Regions from separate parts of the Arthrobacter sp. MMS24-S77 genome, predicted to be linked through region 1. Evidence: riboswitches for the same ligand, from Rfam matches in the RefSeq annotation. Region 1 holds a riboswitch; the other holds the start of a gene.
The links. Region 1 has a riboswitch for glycine ahead of gcvP (aminomethyl-transferring glycine dehydrogenase). Riboswitches for the same ligand answer to the same signal wherever they lie in the genome.
Positions count from the first base shown of each region.

Region 2: another riboswitch for glycine. It lies ahead of lipA (lipoyl synthase); the one in region 1 lies ahead of gcvP (aminomethyl-transferring glycine dehydrogenase).

Region 1 covers NZ_JBTZRN010000001.1:874,262-884,251, reverse strand. The annotation lists gene ACX5I4_RS04130 (DNA/RNA non-specific endonuclease) at 1-481, opposite strand, end outside; gene ACX5I4_RS04125 (L-serine ammonia-lyase) at 568-1,998, opposite strand; gene glyA (serine hydroxymethyltransferase) at 2,113-3,435, opposite strand; gene gcvH (glycine cleavage system protein GcvH) at 3,432-3,815, opposite strand; gene gcvT (glycine cleavage system aminomethyltransferase GcvT) at 4,355-5,503, opposite strand; gene gcvP (aminomethyl-transferring glycine dehydrogenase) at 5,516-8,383, opposite strand; glycine riboswitch at 8,435-8,541, opposite strand; glycine riboswitch at 8,543-8,640, opposite strand; gene ACX5I4_RS04100 (TetR/AcrR family transcriptional regulator) at 8,831-9,370, opposite strand; gene ACX5I4_RS04095 (MFS transporter) at 9,453-9,990, shown strand, end outside.
Region 2 covers NZ_JBTZRN010000001.1:4,135,843-4,145,832, forward strand. The annotation lists gene ACX5I4_RS19050 (alpha/beta fold hydrolase) at 1-53, shown strand, start outside; gene ACX5I4_RS19055 (recombinase-like helix-turn-helix domain-containing protein) at 46-264, shown strand; gene ACX5I4_RS19060 (Rieske 2Fe-2S domain-containing protein) at 268-1,479, shown strand; gene ACX5I4_RS19065 (aspartate dehydrogenase domain-containing protein) at 1,509-2,309, shown strand; gene ACX5I4_RS19070 (MarR family winged helix-turn-helix transcriptional regulator) at 2,359-2,904, opposite strand; gene ACX5I4_RS19075 (cupin domain-containing protein) at 3,103-3,621, shown strand; glycine riboswitch at 3,763-3,861, shown strand; glycine riboswitch at 3,863-3,968, shown strand; gene lipA (lipoyl synthase) at 4,018-5,043, shown strand; gene ACX5I4_RS19085 (methylenetetrahydrofolate reductase) at 5,321-5,872, shown strand; gene ACX5I4_RS19090 (anti-sigma factor) at 5,906-6,670, opposite strand; partial or broken gene ACX5I4_RS19095 (sigma-70 family RNA polymerase sigma factor) at 6,667-7,168, opposite strand; gene ACX5I4_RS19100 (COG4315 family predicted lipoprotein) at 7,323-7,865, shown strand; gene ACX5I4_RS19105 (DMP19 family protein) at 7,980-8,810, opposite strand; gene ACX5I4_RS19110 (DEAD/DEAH box helicase) at 8,978-9,990, shown strand, end outside.

The DNA.
Region 1 (9,990 bases):
CGTCATCCCGGAAGACCGGTCCCGTAAAGACGCTCATCCTCGCGCCAAAGGCGCCGGCATGGCCAAGAACGTGGTCCTCGAGTCCCGACCACAATTGCTTGCCCTGGTTGAATTTGTCGATCTGGGGTGCCGCATTGGTAAACACGAACGTTTCCTGGTTGGCCGTTTTGGCCGTAGCGGAATCGCCCCACACGGGGTCCAGCCGACGCACAAGATGGCCACGGTCGAAGGCATTGTTCGCGTAGACGTCCGGCCCTGCCTGCTGTTCTTCGGGGACCCTGGAATCGAAATGCCAGGTTCCTTCACGCGCCAAGGGGTCCAACTGGCTGCCCTCGATGTTGACGGCCACAATCGCGGCCAGCCTGCGGTCAGGACGGAACCGCACCGAAAAGTGGGTGTAATCAAGAAGAATCGTCGTTTCCGACGGACTGGGCAGCTCAAGGCCTGCCCGCAAAAATTCACTGCTGTATCCCCCGCTCATGGATACATGATGGCACTGGGGTCCGACAGTGAACAGACAGTAGCTGAGCTCGACAAGCCCGATCGATCAACGGTGGCGAAGGCCCCTTAGCATTCGACGACGTTGACGGCGAGGCCTCCCATGGCGGTTTCCTTGTATTTGGAGGACATGTCCTTGCCGGTTTCGCGCATGGTCACGATGACCTCGTCCAGGGAGACGCGGTGGGTGCCGTCGCCCCAGAGCGCCATTTTCGCGGCGTTGATGGCCTTGGCCGCGGCGATCGCGTTGCGTTCGATGCAGGGGATCTGCACGAGCCCGCCGATCGGATCGCACGTCAGGCCGAGGTTGTGTTCCATGGCGATCTCGGCCGCGTTCTCCACCTGTCCCGGGGAGCCGCCCATGACTTCGGCCAGGCCGGCGGCGGCCATCGAGGAGGCAGAGCCGACCTCGCCCTGGCAGCCCACTTCGGCCCCGGAGATCGAGGCCTGCTCCTTGTAGAGCACCCCGACGGCGCCGGCGGCGAGCAGGAACTTCACCACGACGTCGTCGCGGTCGGCCTGGGTGGCTTTGTCCATGCCGGGGGCGAAGTGCAGGGCGTAGTACAGCACGGCGGGGATGATCCCGGCGGCACCGTTCGTGGGCGCGGTGACCACGCGGCCGCCCGAGGCGTTCTCCTCGTTCACGGCCAGGGCGATCAGGTTCACCCATTCCTGCCAGTACTTCGGGTCCCGGTAGTCGGGGTCCTGGTCTTTGGTTTCCTTCAGGAGCCGTTCGTGCCAGTCGGGGGCGCGACGGCGGACCTTCAGTCCGCCGGGCAGCACGCCTTCGCGCTTGAGGGACGTTTCAACACAGGCCTCCATGACGGAGTAGATGTGCAGCAGGCCTTCGCGGATTTCCTCTTCGGTCCGGGAGGCGCGTTCGTTGATGAACATGATGTCCGAAATGCCCATGCCCTTGGACGCGCAGCGACCCATGAGCTCGGCGGCGGTGCGGAAGGGCAGCGGGAGTTCCTTCTTGGACTCCTCCAGTTCCTTCTGTGCCGCGTCCTCTTCGCCCTCGCGGACGATGAACCCGCCGCCCACGGAAAAGAACGTGGCCTCGTGCAGCACCTCGCCGTCGGCGTCGGACACGGCGAACTTCATGCCGTTCGTGTGCCGGGGCAGGACCGTGAGGGGGTGCAGGATCATGTCCGCCTCCCCGTACGGCAGGGACACCCCGGACCCGGGATCGACGGCGCCTGCCAGGTTCAGCAGGCCGGTCTCGGCGATCGAGGCGAGCCGTTCCTCCACTTCTTCGGGAAGGATCTCCTCGGGGTGGTAGCCCTCCAGGCCCAGCAGCACCGCGGTCATCGTGCCATGCCCGCGGCCCGTGGCCGCAAGGGAACCGTACAGATCAACGCGCAGGGACACCACCCGTTCCAGGGCACCGGAATCCCTCAGCTCACCCGCAAAGACCGCAGCAGCCCGCATCGGCCCCACGGTATGCGAACTCGAAGGACCAATCCCAATAGAGAAAAGATCGAAGACGCCAACAGCCATTGTCGGTTTCCTTAGTTAGTTGTGGTCGGGGACGGTGGGTGAGGTGAGAAGCGCGGCCCCGACGGGCCGTTGGTTCCGACAGGATTGCCGGACCCAACGGCCCAAGAGAGACGGTCAGCTAAGCGCTGCAACGCCCGGGTAGAGCGGGTGAGCGGCGGCGAGTGCCTCCACGCGGTGACGCAGGCCGGAGAGGTCTGCGTCGGCGTCGGCGATCAGTGCCTCGGCGATGACGTCCGCAACCTCACGGAACGCCGCTTCACCGAAACCGCGCGTGGCCAGGGCCGGGGTGCCGATCCGAAGACCGGAGGTCACCATCGGGGGGCGCGGGTCGAAGGGAACCGCATTGCGGTTGACGGTGATGTCGATCGCGGCGAGGCGGTCCTCGGCCTGCTGGCCGTCCAGTTCGCAGTTGCGCAGATCCACCAGCACCAAGTGCACGTCCGTGCCGCCCGAAATCACCGAGATCCCCTTGGCCGTGACGTCAGGCTGGATGAGGCGTTCGGCCAGGATCCGGGCACCGGCCAGCACGCGCTCCTGGCGCTCCTTGAACTCTTCCGACCCGGCGATCTTGAACGCCACGGCCTTGCCGGCGATCACGTGCTCCAGCGGGCCGCCCTGCTGGCCCGGGAAGACCGCGGAGTTGATCTTCTTGGCGATGTCGGCGTCGTTGGAGAGGATGATGCCGCCGCGCGGACCGGCGAGGGTCTTGTGCGTCGTGGACGTCGTGACGTGGGCGTGCGGGACCGGGGACGGGTGCAACCCGGCGGCCACGAGGCCGGCGAAGTGCGCCATGTCCACCATCAAATACGCGCCCACAAGGTCCGCGATCCGGCGGAACTCGGCGAAGTCCAGCTGGCGCGCGTAAGCGGACCAGCCGGCCACGATCAGCGCCGGCTTGTGCTCCAGGGCCAGGCGCTCCACCTCGGCCATGTCGACCGTGTGGGTGTCCTCCCGGACACCATACGGGACCACGTTGTAGAGCTTGCCGGAGAAGTTGATCCGCATCCCGTGGGTCAGGTGCCCGCCGTGGGCCAGGTTCAGGCCCATGATCGTGTCGCCCGGCTTGATCAGCGCGTGCATCACCGAAGCGTTCGCCTGGGCACCGGAGTGCGGCTGCACGTTCGCGAACCCGGCACCAAAGAGGGCCTTCACCCGGTCGATGGCCAGCTGCTCGATGATGTCCACGTGCTCGCAGCCACCGTAGTAGCGCTTGCCCGGGTAGCCCTCGGCGTACTTGTTCGTCAGCACCGAACCCTGAGCCTGCATCACGGCCACGGCGGTGTGGTTCTCGGACGCGATCATTTCCAGGCCCGAACGCTGACGGTCCAGCTCGTCGTCGATTTTCGCCGCGATCTCTGGATCCAGCTCGGACAACAGCGTGTCCAGGGACGGGGAAACGACCTGCTCGAACACGGCGGTTCCGTTTGCGGCGCTCACAGCTCGCCACCGTTCTTGGAAGCGTATTCCTCCGCGGAAAGCAGCGGACCGTCGGACTCCGCGGCCACCTTGAAGAGCCAGCCCGCACCGTACGGATCGTTGTTGATCAGGGCAGGATCGTCGACGACGGCGGAGTTCACTTCCGTGACCTCGCCCGTCACCGGGGAGTACAGGTCCGAGACGGACTTCGTGGACTCAACCTCGCCGCAGGTCTCCCCCGCGGTCACAGCCGAACCGATCTCGGGCAAGTCAACGTACACAATGTCGCCAAGGGCATCGGTGGCCACGGCGGATATACCGACAGACACAAGATTGCCGGCTTCGCGGGCAACCCACTCGTGCTCGTCGGAGTACTGGAGTTCAGGTGCAACTTTTGCCATGTTTTTTCCTTTGCGTTGGTCTAAAAAACAGTTGTGGTCAGGTTACGCGGCGGGGGCCGCCATCCTCTGCGCGCTGCTCCTTCGTCGCTTTGACGCACGCTGCCGGATGCCGCTCCCCCACCGCTAGAGGCTTGTTCAGTTTTCGGGGCCAACAGTTCCGGAAAAGAACGCTGGCCCTTTCGGTCTTAGTAGGTGACCCGTGGTTCCCGTGGGCCAAGCTGCGGCAGGCGGCTCATCATCCAGCACCTTTGGCTTTCGAAAGCGAGCCAAAGGTGCCGGACTGAAACTGAACCCGAAGTGAGCCGCACAGAAGGTGAACTGCACGGCCCCATCGGGTGCCGGCATCCGGCAGCATGCGTCCCCACCGTCCCCCTAACCTCGCAAGCTCGGCCAGGGAACCCTGACGGCGTGGGCCCCTGCGGGAGCGACACGTCCGCTCAGCGGGCGTCTTCGCGACCGAGCATGCAGAGGATGTCGGACCCGACGGGCTAAACGCAACCACGGTCACCCACCCACCGGAACCGCGGGCCAACCGCGACCTACTTGGCCCGCTTGTAGAACGGCAGTGCCACGACCTCGAAGGGCTCGGCCTTGCCGCGCAGGTCTATGTCCAGGGCCGTGCCGGGTTCGGCGTGTTCGACGTCGACGTAGGCCAACGCGACGGGGTAGCCGAGGGTGGGGCTGGGCTGGCCGGAGGTGACTTCTCCGACCACCGCACCGTCCTTGAGGACCGGGTAGTGGCTGCGGCCGGCGCGGCGGCCCAGGCCCTTGAGGCCAACGAGCTTGCGGCCGCTGGTGGAACCGGCGCCCCCGGCTTTCAGGGCTTCCAGGGCGGCGCGGCCCACGAAGTCGCTTTCCTTGGCCAGCGACACCACCGGGCCCAGGCCGGCCGCGTAGGGGTTGCCTTCGCGGGAAAGCTCGTTGCCGTAGAGCGGCATGCCGGCTTCCAGGCGCAGCGAATCCCGGGATGCCAGGCCGGCGGGGATCAGCTCGCCGTCCTCGGCTGCGGCGGCGATTGCTTGCCACAGGGCGGCTGCGGCATCGTTGTCCACGAAGATTTCGAAGCCGTCCTCGCCGGTGTAGCCGGTGCGGGCGAGCAGCAGCTCGGTCGTGTTCCCTGCAAAGGTGAAGGGAACCTCGACGGCGGCGTAGTACTTGAGCCCGGTGACGAGGGAGTGCTGATCGGCCGGGACCAAGCGCAGGAGGATCTCTTCGGCCTTGGGGCCCTGGACCGCGATCAGGGAGGTGGCCGCGGAGGCGTCCTCGACGACGACGTCGAAGCCGCCTTCTTTGCCCGATCGGGCCCTTTGTGCCAGCGCCTCGGCAACAACTTTGGCGTTGCCGGCGTTGGGGACCACGAGGAACGTGGAATCCCCACGGCGGTAGGTGATGAGGTCGTCGATGATTCCGCCGTCTTCCTGGCAGATCAGCGAGTACTTGGCCTTGCCAATAGACATCGCGGAGATCTTGCCCACCAAGGCGTAGTCCAGGAAGGCCGCGGCGTCCGGGCCGGTGACCCAGACTTCGCCCATGTGGGAGAGGTCGAACAGGCCAGCGGCATTGCGGACGGCGTGGTGTTCGGCCAGTTCGGAGGAGTACTTCAGGGGCATCTGCCAGCCACCGAAATCGGTGAAGGAAGCGCCGAGCTTCTTGTGCTCTTCGTAGAGCGCCGTGTAGTTCTCAGTCATCGTGAGGAGTCCTTAGTTCTCGAAGTCTTCGATCGGAGGGCAGGAGCAGACCAGGTTGCGGTCCCCTGCGGCGCCGTCGATGCGGCCGACAGGCGGGAAGTACTTGTCCTGCTTGAGGTGGTGGACCGGGAACACGGCCTGCTCGCGGGAGTACTCACGGTCCCAATCGGAACTCACGACGGCGGCCGCGGTGTGCGGCGCGTGGCGCAGCGGGCTGTTCTCCACCGCGAAGTCGCCGTGGGCGACCTGGTCGATTTCCTTGCGGATGGTGATCATGGCCTCGATGAAGCGGTCGATCTCCCCCAGGTCCTCGGATTCGGTGGGCTCCACCATCAGGGTGCCGGCCACCGGGAACGCCAGGGTGGGGGCGTGGAAACCGTAGTCGATGAGGCGCTTGGCCACATCCTCCGCGGTGACTCCGGTCTTGGCCGTCAGTTCGCGCAGATCCAGGATGCACTCGTGCGCCACGAGTCCGCCTTCACCGGTGTAGAGGACCGGGAAGTGCTCGTTCAGGCGCGAGGCGATGTAGTTCGCCGCAAGCAGCGCGGACTTCGTGGCCTCGGTCAGGCCTTGCCCGCCCATGAGCTTCACGTACGCCCAGGAAATCGGCAACACACCCGCGGAGCCGTACCGCGAAGCGGAAATCGCGACGCCAGTCCCTGGCAAAGAAGCGCCGTCTTCATGCGCTGCCTTGTTCGCATCGCCCGGCATGAAGGGTGCAAGGTGCGCCTTGGCAGCGACCGGGCCCACGCCCGGTCCGCCGCCGCCGTGCGGGATGCAGAAGGTCTTGTGAAGGTTCAGGTGGGACACGTCGCCGCCGAACTTGCCCGGCTGGGCCAGGCCAACGAGCGCGTTGAGGTTGGCGCCGTCAACGTACACCTGGCCGCCGGCTGCATGCACGGAGTCGCAGATCTCGCGCACGTCCGCGTCGTACACGCCGTGCGTGGACGGGTAGGTGATCATGATGGCCGAGAGGACATCCTTGTTGGCCTCGATCTTGGCCTGCAGGTCCGTATGGTCGATCGTGCCGTCCGCCGCGGTGGCCACCACAACCACCTTCATGCCGGCCAGCACCGCCGAGGCAGCATTGGTGCCATGGGCCGACGCCGGGATGAGGCAGACGTTGCGCTGCAGGTCCCCGCGGGAGAGGTGGTAACCGCGGATGGCCAGCAGGCCCGCGAGCTCACCCTGGGAACCGGCGTTGGGCTGGATGGACACCTGGTCGTAACCGGTGATCTCCGTCAGGTCGGCTTCCAGATCTTCGATCAGTTCACGCCAGCCCCCGGTCTGGGAATCCGGGGCGAAGGGGTGGATCGAGGCGAACTCCGGCCAGGAGATGGCTTCCATCTCGGCAGTGGCGTTCAGCTTCATGGTGCACGAACCCAGCGGGATCATGGTGCGGTCCAGCGCAAGATCACGGTCAGAGAGCCTGCGGATGTAGCGCAGCAGCTGGGTTTCGGAACGGTGCGTGTTGAACACCGGGTGCTGCAGGTAGTCCGAAGAACGCACGACGTCGGCCTCCAGGGCGAAACCCTCACCCGACTCCGCGAGCGAAGCGCCGAACGCGGCGACGACGTCGGCGAGGACCGCCGCCGTCGTGGTCTCATCCACTGACACGCCGACCATGTCGCCGTCGATGATCCGCAGGTTGATGCCCTTGGCCTCGGCGGCTGCAACGATCCCGGCAGCCTTGCCCGGGACGCGGACCGTGACGGTGTCGAAGAAGCTCCCGTGCAGGACCTCAAGGCCCGCGGCCTTCAAGGACGCCGCCAGAGTCCGGGCGTGGCTGTGGGCGGTCTCGGCAATCGCCTTCAGCCCATCGGGGCCGTGGTAGACCGCGTACATCGAGGACACGATGGCAAGCAAAGCCTGCGCGGTGCAGATGTTGGACGTCGCCTTCTCGCGGCGGATGTGCTGCTCCCGGGTCTGCAGCGCCAGACGGTACGCGGGAGTGCCGGCGTCGTCCTTCGAAACCCCCACCAAACGGCCCGGCATCGACCGCTCAAGGCCCTTCTGCACCGCCATGTACGCGGCGTGCGGGCCGCCGAAGAACAACGGAACACCGAAACGCTGGGTGGAACCGACCGCGATGTCCGCACCCTGCTCCCCCGGAGGCGTGATCAGGGTCAGGGCCAGCAGGTCCGCGGCGACGGTGACGAGGGCGCCCCGTTCCTTGGCGGCAGCGATCACCGCCGTGTGGTCGAACACCCTGCCCGAAACGCCCGGCTGCTGCAGCACGATCCCGTTGATCTCGCCCCCGGGCAGGCCCAGGGACAAGTCCGCGATCTCCACCTCGAAGCCCAGCGCCTCGGCCCGGCCCTTCACGATCGCGATGGTCTGCGGCAGGCAGTCCGCGTCAAGGACCGTCTTGCCGTCATGGGCCGCCTTGTTCTTGTTGGCCCGGCGCATCATCAGGACCGCCTCGGCCACCGCCGTGGCTTCATCCAGCAGGGAGGCGTTGGCGATGGGCAGGCCCACCAGGTCCTGGACCATGGTCTGGAAGTTCAGCAGCGCCTCGAGACGGCCCTGGGAAATTTCCGGCTGGTACGGGGTGTACGCCGTGTACCAGGCCGGGGACTCGAGGATGTTGCGGCGGATCACCGGCGGAGTGACGGTGTCGTAATAGCCCTGGCCGATCATCTGCACGGCCGTCTTGTTCTTGGCCGCCAGCCTGCGCAGCTCCGCCAGAACCTCAACTTCGCTGAGGGCGTTCTGGAGGGTCAGGGCGACGTCCTGGCGGATGTCATTGGGAACCGCGGTGTCCACGAGCGAATCGACACTGTCGTAACCAACAGACTTGAGCATGATGTCAATGTCGGCTTGGCGGCGGGCGCCGATATGCCGGTCAACGAACGTGGTGGAGGTTGAACTAACCGTCACGAAGGAACTCCATTACTAAGGCGGCGTGGGTACGCCACAGCTAATCGGGTTCCTCCCCGCTCTGTATTGGACCTGAGAGTTTCCGCGAATCCGCGCTTTCGCGCTGCTTCGCTTGCACCGTCGGTGAGCACGCGTCAGCGTGCTGCTTTCCAGAGTTGCCTTGCCGCGGCGGTGCGTGGGCCTGAGAGATTCCTGGGGAGGATTTGCTCCTACGGCGCCTGCATCACATGCCTGCAGGACTCTCCCGCCGCAGATCAAAGGCGTATTCAGTTATGTGAATCGGATCGTGGTTGCCGGTGACGGCTGCCACAACTGTCAATTGTCCTATGGACTGCTCGCGTCCGCAAATATGGGTCACCGAGCCGCCTGACTTCCCCAACTGACTCGCACTAGATGTCGTTTTGGAGCCTCTAAAGGACAACAACTGCTAGTCAGTTGGGTCGGCACTCAGTTACGCAGGCGTTCGACGGCGGCAAGCAGCGCACCGACGTCGGCGTTCCTCTCGCTCGCATTGGCTCCCGGGCCGCCTTCAAGCATTGCGTTGAAGTAGAGCCCATCGCCCATATACCGGACCGCCTTGGCCATCTCCGGACCCACTTCGTCGGCGAGCACATCCAGCCATTGTTGCTGGATCCCGGCAAAGCGCCTGCGGGTTTCTTCGTGCGCTACCTCCGCAAGCCGCGTGGCGGCCACGAACACCCTGTCCATGGGAGTATCGGCCCACAGGGAGGACTTGATGAAGAACGCAGAGGCGCCCTCGGGAGCCGCCTTCATCGCCTCGATGTCCAGTGCGGCGAGCGCGTCCATGCGTTCGAGCAGGGCGCTGATCATGGATTCCTTGTTGGGGAAATGGTAGAGCAAGCCCCCCTTGGAGACGCCTGCGCGCTTGGCGACGGCGTCCAGGGTGGCAGCCCGCTCCCCCACCTCGATCAGCAGGGCTTCAAAGGCATCCAGGACAGCGTCCCGGGCAATAGGTTTTCGCGGCATGGTGTCCATCATCCCTTAGTTCGATGCGGCAGATCGATGAGTCGAATTGAAACTATACCGTCCAGACGGTACAGTTATCTTCATGTTCAGCCCATCCACAACCCAGCACCCCCGCACCTCGTCGACCCAGTCCGCCCCGTGGCGCGATTGGACTGCCCTGGCACTCTTGATGTTCCCTGTGCTGCTGGTGGCTGTGGACAATACCGCGCTGACATTTGCCCTGCCGGAAATCGCCCGGACGCTGGACGTCGGGGGCGTACAGCTGCTGTGGGTCGTAGACGTTTACGCGCTGGTCCTGGCCGCATTGCTGGTGTCCATGGGCAACTTGGGAGACAGGATCGGCCGCCGCCGCTTGCTCTTGATCGGCAGCACGGGCTTCGCCGCCGTTTCCGCGGCCACTGCATTCGCCCCGTCGGCCGAATGGCTCATTGCTGGACGCGCCGGCATGGGCATCTTCGGAGCCATGCTCATGCCCTCAACGCTGTCCTTGATCCGCAATATCTTCCCGGACCCGAACCGCCGCCGGCTTGCTGTGGCTGTCTGGGCCGCAGGCTTCTCCGGCGGCGCCGCGCTCGGGCCGATCTTCGGTGGCTGGCTCGTGGAACACTTCTGGTGGGGAG
Region 2 (9,990 bases), 3.3 Mb from region 1:
TCGCCGAAGGCCTGCACACCTTCGCCGAATCAGAGGAGGATTCCCGTGGCTGAACAGTACCTAGAACCGAATCAGGCCCGCACCGGGCGTGTGACTCCCTACGAGAAGAAACTCGCCGGGGCACTCAGCGAGATCTTCGCTGACGGCACAAAAGATCTGCCGGGAGTGGTTGCAGGTTTGAACGGCCTCGGCCTGAATGCTCCGGATGGCAGCCCGTGGGACGAAGCCCGTTTCCGCGCCGAAATGCGACGACTGGGAGAATAAGAAATGACAACAACAACACAAACCGCACGCCCCGCCGCCGGCAAGAGCAAGACAAAAAACGTCGTCGGCGTCCGCCACGAAGTCGATGCCAAGGAACTGGCAGCGATGGGCCTGCGGGACCGCTGGTACCCGATCTACCCCTCCCGCTTCGTCGGGGTCGGGGACATGGTCAAGGTCAAGCGCCTGGGCGTGGACTGGCTGCTGTTCCGCGACGCCACCGGACGTATCTGCATGCTCGAGGACCGCTGCCCCCACCGCAGCGCCCCCCTCTCCGTCGGTCAGCACCTCGGAGACCGCGTAGCCTGCAAATATCACGGGGTACAGGTCGATGGAAACGGTACGGTAATTTCCGTTCCTGGCATGCCCGGATGTGCCCTCGAAGGCCGAACCGTCACGACGTCGCTGGCAGTTGCAGAAGCAGCCGATACCATCTTTGCGTTCATGCCACTGACAACTGACTCCGAGGTAACGGAGTTCAAGCTGCCGGACCGCTTGGCCAATCCGGAAATATCCTGGTTCTCGAACTTCGCGGAATGGAAGGGGCCCTGGCGTTTCTACATGGACAACGTCCTGGATCCGATGCACGGCGCTTTTCTTCACCGCGACTCACACTCAATGTTCGGCGGAGACACCAGCGCCCGTTTCCGCATCCGCGAAACCGACCGTGGCTTCTTCTTTGAGAAGACGGACCAGCGCGGCGTGAACTTCGACTGGGTCGAATACTGCCGCGAAGCCATGGACTACGTCGATCTGGAAATCCCCTATGCCGAGTCCGCAGGACCCGGCGGGACTTTTGGCATCGTCGGCATGGCCACTCCCATTGATGCAAATAACTCGGCCATTTTCCATTGGCGCACCCGCACAGTCTCCGACTGGGAGCGCGACGTCTGGCGGTTCATGTACAAGACGACCCTTGAAGAAAAACACTGGGCAGTCTTGGAACAGGACCGAGAAGTCCTCGAAGCACTCGCGGCCGACGCTGACAAAGACGAACACCTCTACCAGCATGATCTCGGCGTCGCACGGATCAGGCGTGTATACGAAGCCGACGCTGAAAAGCAGGCCGCCGTCCTCAGAGGGGAAGGCCTTAATAGCGCCTCCGAAAGTCGGAATGTAAATGGCAATCCGACTTTCGGAGGCCACCAACCTCCTCTCCCGCTAAGGCGCTGTAGAGCGCGTGCAAGCACCGGTAGTTCAGAGTGCGAGCGGAACTAACTGCCCACTCTCAATACTTGAAGGACACTATGAAGTCAGCACGCACCTGCCGGGTCGGAGTTATCGGTTACGGCGCCATCGGTGTACCCGTCGTTGCTGGGATTAATGAGGGACGGGTCGCAGGGGCTGTCTTGGAAGGGGTCATCTCCCGGAGCCTGCTAAGTAATGCTCCGGTGAAGCAGCTGGACCTGACGGAGGCTCTCGAATGCTGCGACTTGCTGGTTGAATGCGCAGGTCAGGAAGCACTCGTCGAACACGCCGAGGTTGTGCTCCGGGCGGGTGTTGACCTGCTCGTGACGTCGGTTGGTGCCCTGGCGGATAGAGAATTCTCAAATCACCTCAACACCGCCGGGCCGGGGCGGCTCTTCCTGACTTCTGGCGCAGTTGGCGGCCTCGACCTTTTGTCCTCAGGCGCCCGTGCGGCAGGCTATGACAGAGTCACGATTACGACGACGAAACTGCCGGGCTCCCTTGTCCAGCCCTGGATGAACGAGGCTTTGGTTGAAGAGATACGCAATGCTCGTGGCCCACTGGACATTTATGAAGGATCGGCCGCTGAGGCCGCGCTGTTGTTCCCCAAGTCCCTAAACGCTGGCGCAGCCGTTGCCATCGCTGTTAACAACTGGGACGTTGTGACGGTCAAAGTAAGGGCAGACCCCGCAGCGGAACTGACCAGCCACGTCATCGAAGCTTCTGGAAACATGGGGGAATACCGGTTCGAAATCCGCAACAAGCCTTCTGAGGACAATCCGAGGACAAGCGGTGTAGTACCGTTTGCCGTACTACGATCTCTGGACTCTATTATCGGTGGCCGAGGTGGACTGATATGAGTGCAGGAACCGCCTCGAACTACAGCCTCCCGCATCGGGCAGTAAGCGTTCAGGAGCCTCGGTCAACCGCTTCCATCGCATTTACATCAAATGCGACTACCGATGCCTCTGCCTTCTTCAATAGCGCTGCGAGTTGATCGAGCTCCGATGGTGTCAGACCGCTCAACATTTGACGTTGCTTGTCTAGATGCCTTCCAAATGCCTCATCGATAACAGCCTTACCATGTGCGGTCAGCTGGGCGTAGACAACCCGACGGTCTTCGCGGGTCCGAACTCTCTCGATGAGGTTCTGCTCCTCCATCCTGTCCAACCGGAAAGTAATACCACCGGTCGTGAGCATGGAGGAGGTCGCGAGCTCGCCAGCAGTCTTCCGGTGCGGTGGCCCGGAGCGGCGCAGATTGGCCAGGACGTCGAAGGACGCAAGTGTCAGACCGTACGCATCAAAGTAGGAACTTTCGACAGCGCGGACCTGATTGGCCAGCCGCAAGAGCCGCCCGAGGACGCCAATTGAGCTCGCATCCAAGTCCGGCCGTTCACGTAGCCAATCCGCCAGAATGCGGTCAATGGCGTCGGCTTCAGTTGAATCGTCAGGCATGGCCCCGTCCTTTCGATGTAGGTGATGCATCTAAACATTGAGCTTTTCGGCAATCAATTAACTCAGTCTAGTTCCACTCAAGGTCTTGTTACTTAGTTCAAGTTACCTTAGTGTTGAGATAGTTAGAGTTGAGGGAGTCGCTCCTGAGCTTTGCTGCCAATTTTTGGTTTACATCGCCCCAGTCAGAGAGGTTTAACAATGAGTGAAACCGTAAGTGCACCGACAACAGATCTGGAAGAGCTCATCGATTCGTCTATCGCGTCCCGTGAGAGCCGTGTCGTTGACTTTGACACTCTGAAGTTCCAGACAAAAATGGGAGACAAATTCCGGCGTGGCCAAGTCCGCTACATCGGCTCCGGAGCTACCGGGGACCACTCGGACGATAACAACATCCTCCAGGCCGAGCACTTCACGTTCTCTAACATGGTTCTACCGGCCGGGTGCGTAGGACCGGAGCACACTCACCCTGACGTCGAAGAGGTGTTCTTTGTCCTCGAGGGGCAGGTGGAGTTCAGCGTCCACGATGTCGAGGACGGTACAAAGACGGCCAGTCGTGTTTTGGGTTACCGCGACCTGATTCGTGTTCCTGCAGGCGTTCCCCGGAGCCTTCGCACTGTCAGCGAAGATGATGCGCTGATCTGCGTAATCATCGGTGCGAAAAAGCCGGAGATTCCCTTCTACCCGCCGACCTCCGAGATGCACGGAGTCACTCGCTAGAAATGTGCTCCGAGAAGCGCGGGTACCAGCTCAAGCTGGTACCCGCGCTTCCGGAGGTCCGGTTTCACTAACCACCCTTTGCGTGCCGCACAGGCACCGGATACCATGTGAGACGTGTCACCGAAGGGTGGCACGTGCTTATGATCTGCGGCGGGAGAGCCCTGCCGGTACGTTTCAGCAGGCGCCGTAGGAGCAAATCCTCCCCAGGAATCTCTCAGGCCCATGTACCGCCGCGGCAAGGCAACTCTGGAAAGCAGCCCGGGCAACCGGACTCACCGACGGTGCAAGCGTCCAGCCGCGAAGGCGGGTGGCGCGGAAACTCTCAGGTCCAATACAGAGCGGGGAGGAACCGAATCATCGTGGTGCGTCCGCGCCACCTGAATTATGGAGTTCCTCATGACCCTGGCACCTGAAGGCCGTAAGCTGCTGCGCGTTGAACAGCGCAACAAAGCCGTCCCGGTCGAACGCAAGCCCGAGTGGATCAAGGCCAAGGTCCAGATGGGCCCGGAATTCGTGGGCCTGAAGAACCTCGTGAAAAAGGAAGGCCTGCACACCGTCTGCGAGGAAGCCGGCTGCCCGAACATCTTCGAGTGCTGGGAAGACAAGGAAGCGACCTTCCTGATCGGCGGCTCCGAATGCACCCGCCGCTGCGACTTCTGCCAGATCGACACCGGCAAGCCCTCCCCCGTGGACCGCTTCGAACCCACCAAGGTCGCCCGCTCCGTCCAGGCCATGGCCCTGCGCTACGCCACCGTGACCGGCGTGGCCCGGGACGACCTCGAAGACGAAGGCGTCTGGCTCTACGCCGAAACCGTCCGCAAGATCCACGAACTGAACCCCGGCACCGGCGTGGAACTGCTCATCCCGGACTTCTCCGGCAAACCCGAACACATCAATGCGATCTGCGACTCCGCCCCCGAGGTCTTCGCGCACAACGTCGAGACCGTGCCCCGGATCTTCAAGCGCATCCGCCCCGCGTTCCGCTACGACCGCTCCCTGGACGTCATCACCCAGGGCCGCAACCTGGGCATGGTCACCAAGTCCAACCTGATCCTGGGCATGGGCGAAACCCGGGCCGAGATCTCCGAAGCCCTGGCCGACCTGCACGCCGCGGGCTGTGACCTGATCACCATCACCCAGTACCTGCGACCCTCCGAACGGCACCTGCCCGTGGACCGCTGGGTCAAACCCCAGGAATTCGTGGACCTGCAGCACGAGGCCGAGGAGATCGGCTTCCTCGGCGTCATGTCCGGACCCCTGGTCCGCTCCTCCTACCGCGCCGGACGCCTCTGGGCCACCGCGATGCGCAAGAAAGGCCGCGACATCCCCGCCCACCTGGCCCACATCGCCGACGGCATCCAGGACTCCGGCACCACCCGCCAGGAAGCCAGCACCCTCCTCGCACACCACGCGACGGCCTGATCCGTAAGGACCCCAGCATGCTCCCCACGCGGATTGAAATCATTCCCTCGGACGGAATCGTCGAGAAGGTCCAGGCCACGGTGCCTGTATCCACAACGCTCACCGTTACCTGTTTGCCCCATCACGGCATCACGCGAACCATGGAGGCCTCCCTCAAGCTCAGCCTCCTTGGCTACAACGTGATCCCGCACCTGTCGGCACGCGGGCTGGAGGACCGGGGCAGCTTTCCGGAATCCTCCGGGACTGCGAAGCTGCAGGGATCACCGAGGTCTTCGCCATTGGTGGGGACGGACCGCGGGGTGCTGGCCCCTACGAATCGTGCCTCCACCTCTTGGAGGACATCGCCGAGTACTCGGGAGGCAGGATCTCCGCGGGCATCGCCGGCTATCCCGAAGGTCATCCTTCCGTGGGCGGGCTGGACCTCTTGGATGCCCTGTTGGCCAAACAGCACCTGGCCACGCACGTTGTCACGCAGATGTGCTTCTCCGCCCCGAAGATCCTCGACTACGCAACACTCCTGCGCCGGGAAGGCGTCGAGCTTCCGGTGTGGGCCGGAGTGGCCGGGGCCGTTCCCCGGACCAAACTGTTGGCCCTGGCAACCCAAATCGGTGTGGGGACGTCCCTGAAGTTCCTCAGCAGCAAGGGAACTCTCGCCCGTCGGCTCCTGAGCGGCGACAAGTACTCACCGGAGAGCCTTGTCGCCGAACTCGTGGCGCACCCAGAGAGTGTCTCGGGAATCCATCTCTACAGCTTCAATAGGCTCGATAAGCCCACGTGGCAAGCAATGGACCTGCGCGAGCCTACGGCCAACGAACCGGCATCCGCGTAGCCGGCGGACAATCACCACCGGCTCCGGGGACCCCTAGCTCCCCGGGACCGAAATTACCGCGACCGTCCTCTGGGCGTCGTCCCGCAGTTCCACGCCCGAGATCCCGGCGAGCTGGACCGGCGTCGCGCCCGTCACCTTGATGTGTCCACTGGACGTCGCGGCCCAACCGCACGCCAATTCCTCGTTGCCGTCGCGGCCTTTGACCCACAGGTACATGGTGCCTTGCAGCGGCATGCTGTGGCCTTCGAGCTGCAGCTCGGTGCCCCACGATTTCCTGACGAGCCCCACGGTGAGTTGCAGGCCATTGTCCGTTTGCACGGAGTAGCTGGCGTCAGGCTTGGGCGGCTGGTTCAGCAGCGGCCCGGCCAGGACTCCCAGCCCGAGGCACGCCGCGGCCACGGCACTCACCAGAGACGTCCACCGCCGTCGGGATTTCCGTCGTCGCGCTGCCATTTTCAGGAGGATCGGCTGCGGGAGCGTTTCTGAAAAGGGTCCCAAAAGTGAGCGAGCGTCGGAAGTGGACTCGACGGCGGGACGCTCGGCGAGGCGTCCGGCCGCGGATTGCGCGGCGGATTGCGCCACGGCAGGGCGCTCGACGGCGGGGCGCCCGGCAGTGAGCGCGACGGCGTCGGGCACGGGGACAGCGTCAAGGAGGGCCGGGAGGCTTTCCAGCTCGCCTAGCTCACGCCGACAATCAGCGCAGGTTTCCAGGTGCTCCTCGAAGGCCCTGGCCTCGTCAGGCTCCAAGCCGCCAAGCAGGTAGGCGCCCAGTAATTGGTGAAGTCCGGTTTCGTTCACCGCTGCACCCCCATTTCGTCCAAAATCGTGCGAAGCGCCCTGACGGCGTAGAAGGCCCGGGATTTCACGGTTCCGCCGGGGATGTTGAGCCTCAGCGCGGCCTCGTTCACCGTGAAACCTTCATAATGCAGGGCTATTAGGACCTCCCGGTGCTCGGTGCTTAGCCGCAGGAGGGCTTCTTCCATGAGGACCCGGTTGAGGAGCTCGTCAACGCGTTCGGTGGCTTCCTCCGGGTCCGCTATGTCGCGTTCGGCAGCCTCGGCCGGCCGCCGCTGGGCCTTCCGATAATTGTCGATAATGACGTTGCGGGCCGTGCGGAACAAATAGCTGCGCAGGCTCCCGGTGATCTGGGGGGCGTGCTGCCATACCCGAAGAATGGTTTCCTGCACCACGTCTTCAGCCGAGATGTGCGTCCGGCGTGCAGCTCAGCACGAAGCGGCGCAGGGCTGTGCCGTGGTCGCGGTAGATCGCGGCCACGACATCCTCGTCGAGCGGCATCGGCGCCTCCTGTCTGCTGCGGCTTCCCCTTCTCCTGCGATACGACGTGCCCGACACGAAAATGGTTCAGCCCTTTGAACCATTCTTCACCTCACGTCGTCGTACGGGTTAGTTTCCGGTACGTCGACGGCCGGTCCAAGCAAAGGAGCACGCCATGAAGAAGCAACTCGGCACCGGTCTGGGCGTCCTCGCACTGGCCATTGTCCTGAGTGCCTGCGGAGGCAGCCCGGGGACTTCTACAACTTCCTCAAGCCCGGCGAGCTCAAGTGCCGCAGCGCCGAGCCCGACGGCGACGAGTCCGGCACCGTCGTCGAGCGCTTCCGCCGCTGCTTATGACCTGGAGACCGCGACGTCGAGCGCCGGCCAGATTGTGGTGGCCGCGAACGGCAGGAGCGTGTACTTCTTCACCAAGGACGTCAAGGATTCGGGCAAGAGCGCCTGCACCGGAGGCTGCGCCACGTCGTGGCCGGCCGTGACAACGACGTCGAGCACGCCGACTGCCGAGGACGTGAGTGGAACCCTCGGCACCATCCCCACGGCAGACGGCAAGATGCAGATCACCATCAACGGCATGCCCATCTACTTCTTCGGGCAAGACAAAGCCGCCGGCGACATCAAGGGCCAGGGCGTGGGCGGTGTCTGGACCTTGGTCAGCCCGTCCGGCTCCATGGTGACAGCAAGCGGAATGGCCTACTGAAACCCTCGCTCACCTTTGAGCACCAAACAGCAAACGCTCCTTCAGATCTGTCCGGTCAGGCCGGCAGATCTGAAGGAGCGTTCGCCTTGGAGGCCCCAAAGGTGAGCGAGCGTCTTAGGCGTCTTCGAACTCGACGGCCGCGATGATTTCCTTCGTCTCCGGGTGGATCATGAAGGCTTCGTCATCCTCTTCGATCATGATGTAGTTGCCGTGGTCCGTGGCGAAGTGCCAGGCGAGGATCGTCTCGCCGTCGTGCTCGTAGTTGGGATCGCCCATGGTGATCTTTTCCAGCTGGTAGCCGGCAACGTCGCACAGTTCACGGATGATGAGCTCGAATTCAGGGGCATTTTCGAGCTCGGCTTCGGCGGCCTCGGCCTGGCGCTCCTCGAGGTTCGGAATGAGGGCAACGCGCTCGGCGATGTGAGCCTTGAGCTGCTCTTCGTCCAGGTAGAGGACGCCATCCTGGCTACGGAGCCATGCTGCGTTGAGTTCGATGATGTCCTCGGTCTCGAGGAGGGATTCGAATTCGCCGTCGAGCGCTTCGAGTTCGGCAACTGCTTCCGGAGCCTCCTCCGACTCGTCAAGGTCGCCGTCAAGGTAGGCCTCGGCGTCGTCCTCGGACAGGGCGTCGAAGGCTGCTGCGGTGCGGTTGAACAGCTCAAGGTGGCCGGTGGCCCCCATACCTTCGAGGCCTTCGCGGACAAACGCATCCACCTCTTCGCGCTCCGGGACGGTGAACACGTACTGGGCAAAGCCGCCTGCGAGTGCTTGCGTCAGGTAGTAGTCCACAAAGTAGCTGCGCAGCGCGTTGGTAGCGATTTCCTCATGGTTGAGGAGCTCCTCGTACATCTCGTTGACCACGGTGACGTTCGCGTCCACAACGTCTGCGTTGGCGGCCTCGATGCTGTCCTTCGTCAGAATGACGGGGTTCTCATTGCTGGTCATGGGATTTCCTCACTGCTGGGAAGCTTGTGCTGCTCCGGACCCTTTCAACGTACGCGGGGGCAGCAGCCGGGCAGGCTAGGCCGAGGTGAACGTCCGGCAAAGTTTCAGGGCCGGTCCCGGCTGGCTAGGATTCATAGATAGCCTCCTGCCGAAAGTAGCCCAAACGAATGCCTTCCCACTCAGACGACTCCTGGGAACTGGCGATTCAGACACCCGCCATTAACGACCGCTCCTTGGCGGCCGGCCTCGCCTATGCCATGGGAAGCCGGGTCAGTGGCATCACTTTCGACTCCGCCACGGGTTTGATGATGGGCAAGGTCCGGGGCAGTGGCCCAGCAGCGTATTCGACGTCCGCCAAACTGGTCCGCAAACCCGGAGGCTGGAGCTGCACCGTGGGGGTGTGCAGCTGCCCGGTCCGCAAAGACTGCAAACACGTGGCGGCCCTGCTCTTCGCTGCCGAGGACCATCCTGCCGTGCGGGCGCAACTGCTCAGCGCCCCGGCGTTCGGCCAGACTGCCCAGACCGGGGCAACCGTGCAGCGACCGGCCTGGGAACAGGCCCTCAGCAAGCTCATCGCCACTCCGGGGACCGCCCCGCAAGGCCAGGGCCTCCCCTTGGCGCTGGCATTCGAAGTGGAAGAGCCCGCCCCGCATTTCTCCTACACGGGCCGGCGCGATCCCCTCCGAAGCGTGCGCCAGCTCAAGGCCCGCCCGGTGATGATGGGAGCCAAGGGCAAGTGGATCCGCGGCGACGTCTCCTGGACCAACTTGAACTACCTCGGCTACAAGCGCGAATTCAACGAAGCCCACATCGACTGGATGCAGAACTTCCTTGCCGCGCATTCCACCACCGACTACCGGCAGCTCACGTCCAGCATGTGGATGTTGCTCAATGAATTCGCCGGCAAGAACTTGTGGAACCTGCTGGCCGAAGCCGCGAAAGTGGGCGTCGCGCTCATCCACTCCGGCGGGACTGAACCTGTCCGCATCGCGGCGGAGCCCGCCGTCGTCGGGCTTGACCTGAGCCGGCTGGAAAGCGGCCGGCCCGACGGCGGGCTGCAGCTGGCGCCGTCGGTGACCTTGGGCGGGGACGCCCTTGATCCGGCGACGTTGGGCTTGATCGGCCGCCCGGCGCATGGCTTGTTCTTCACAGGTCCTGGCGAGGGCCATCTGCCCGGCGT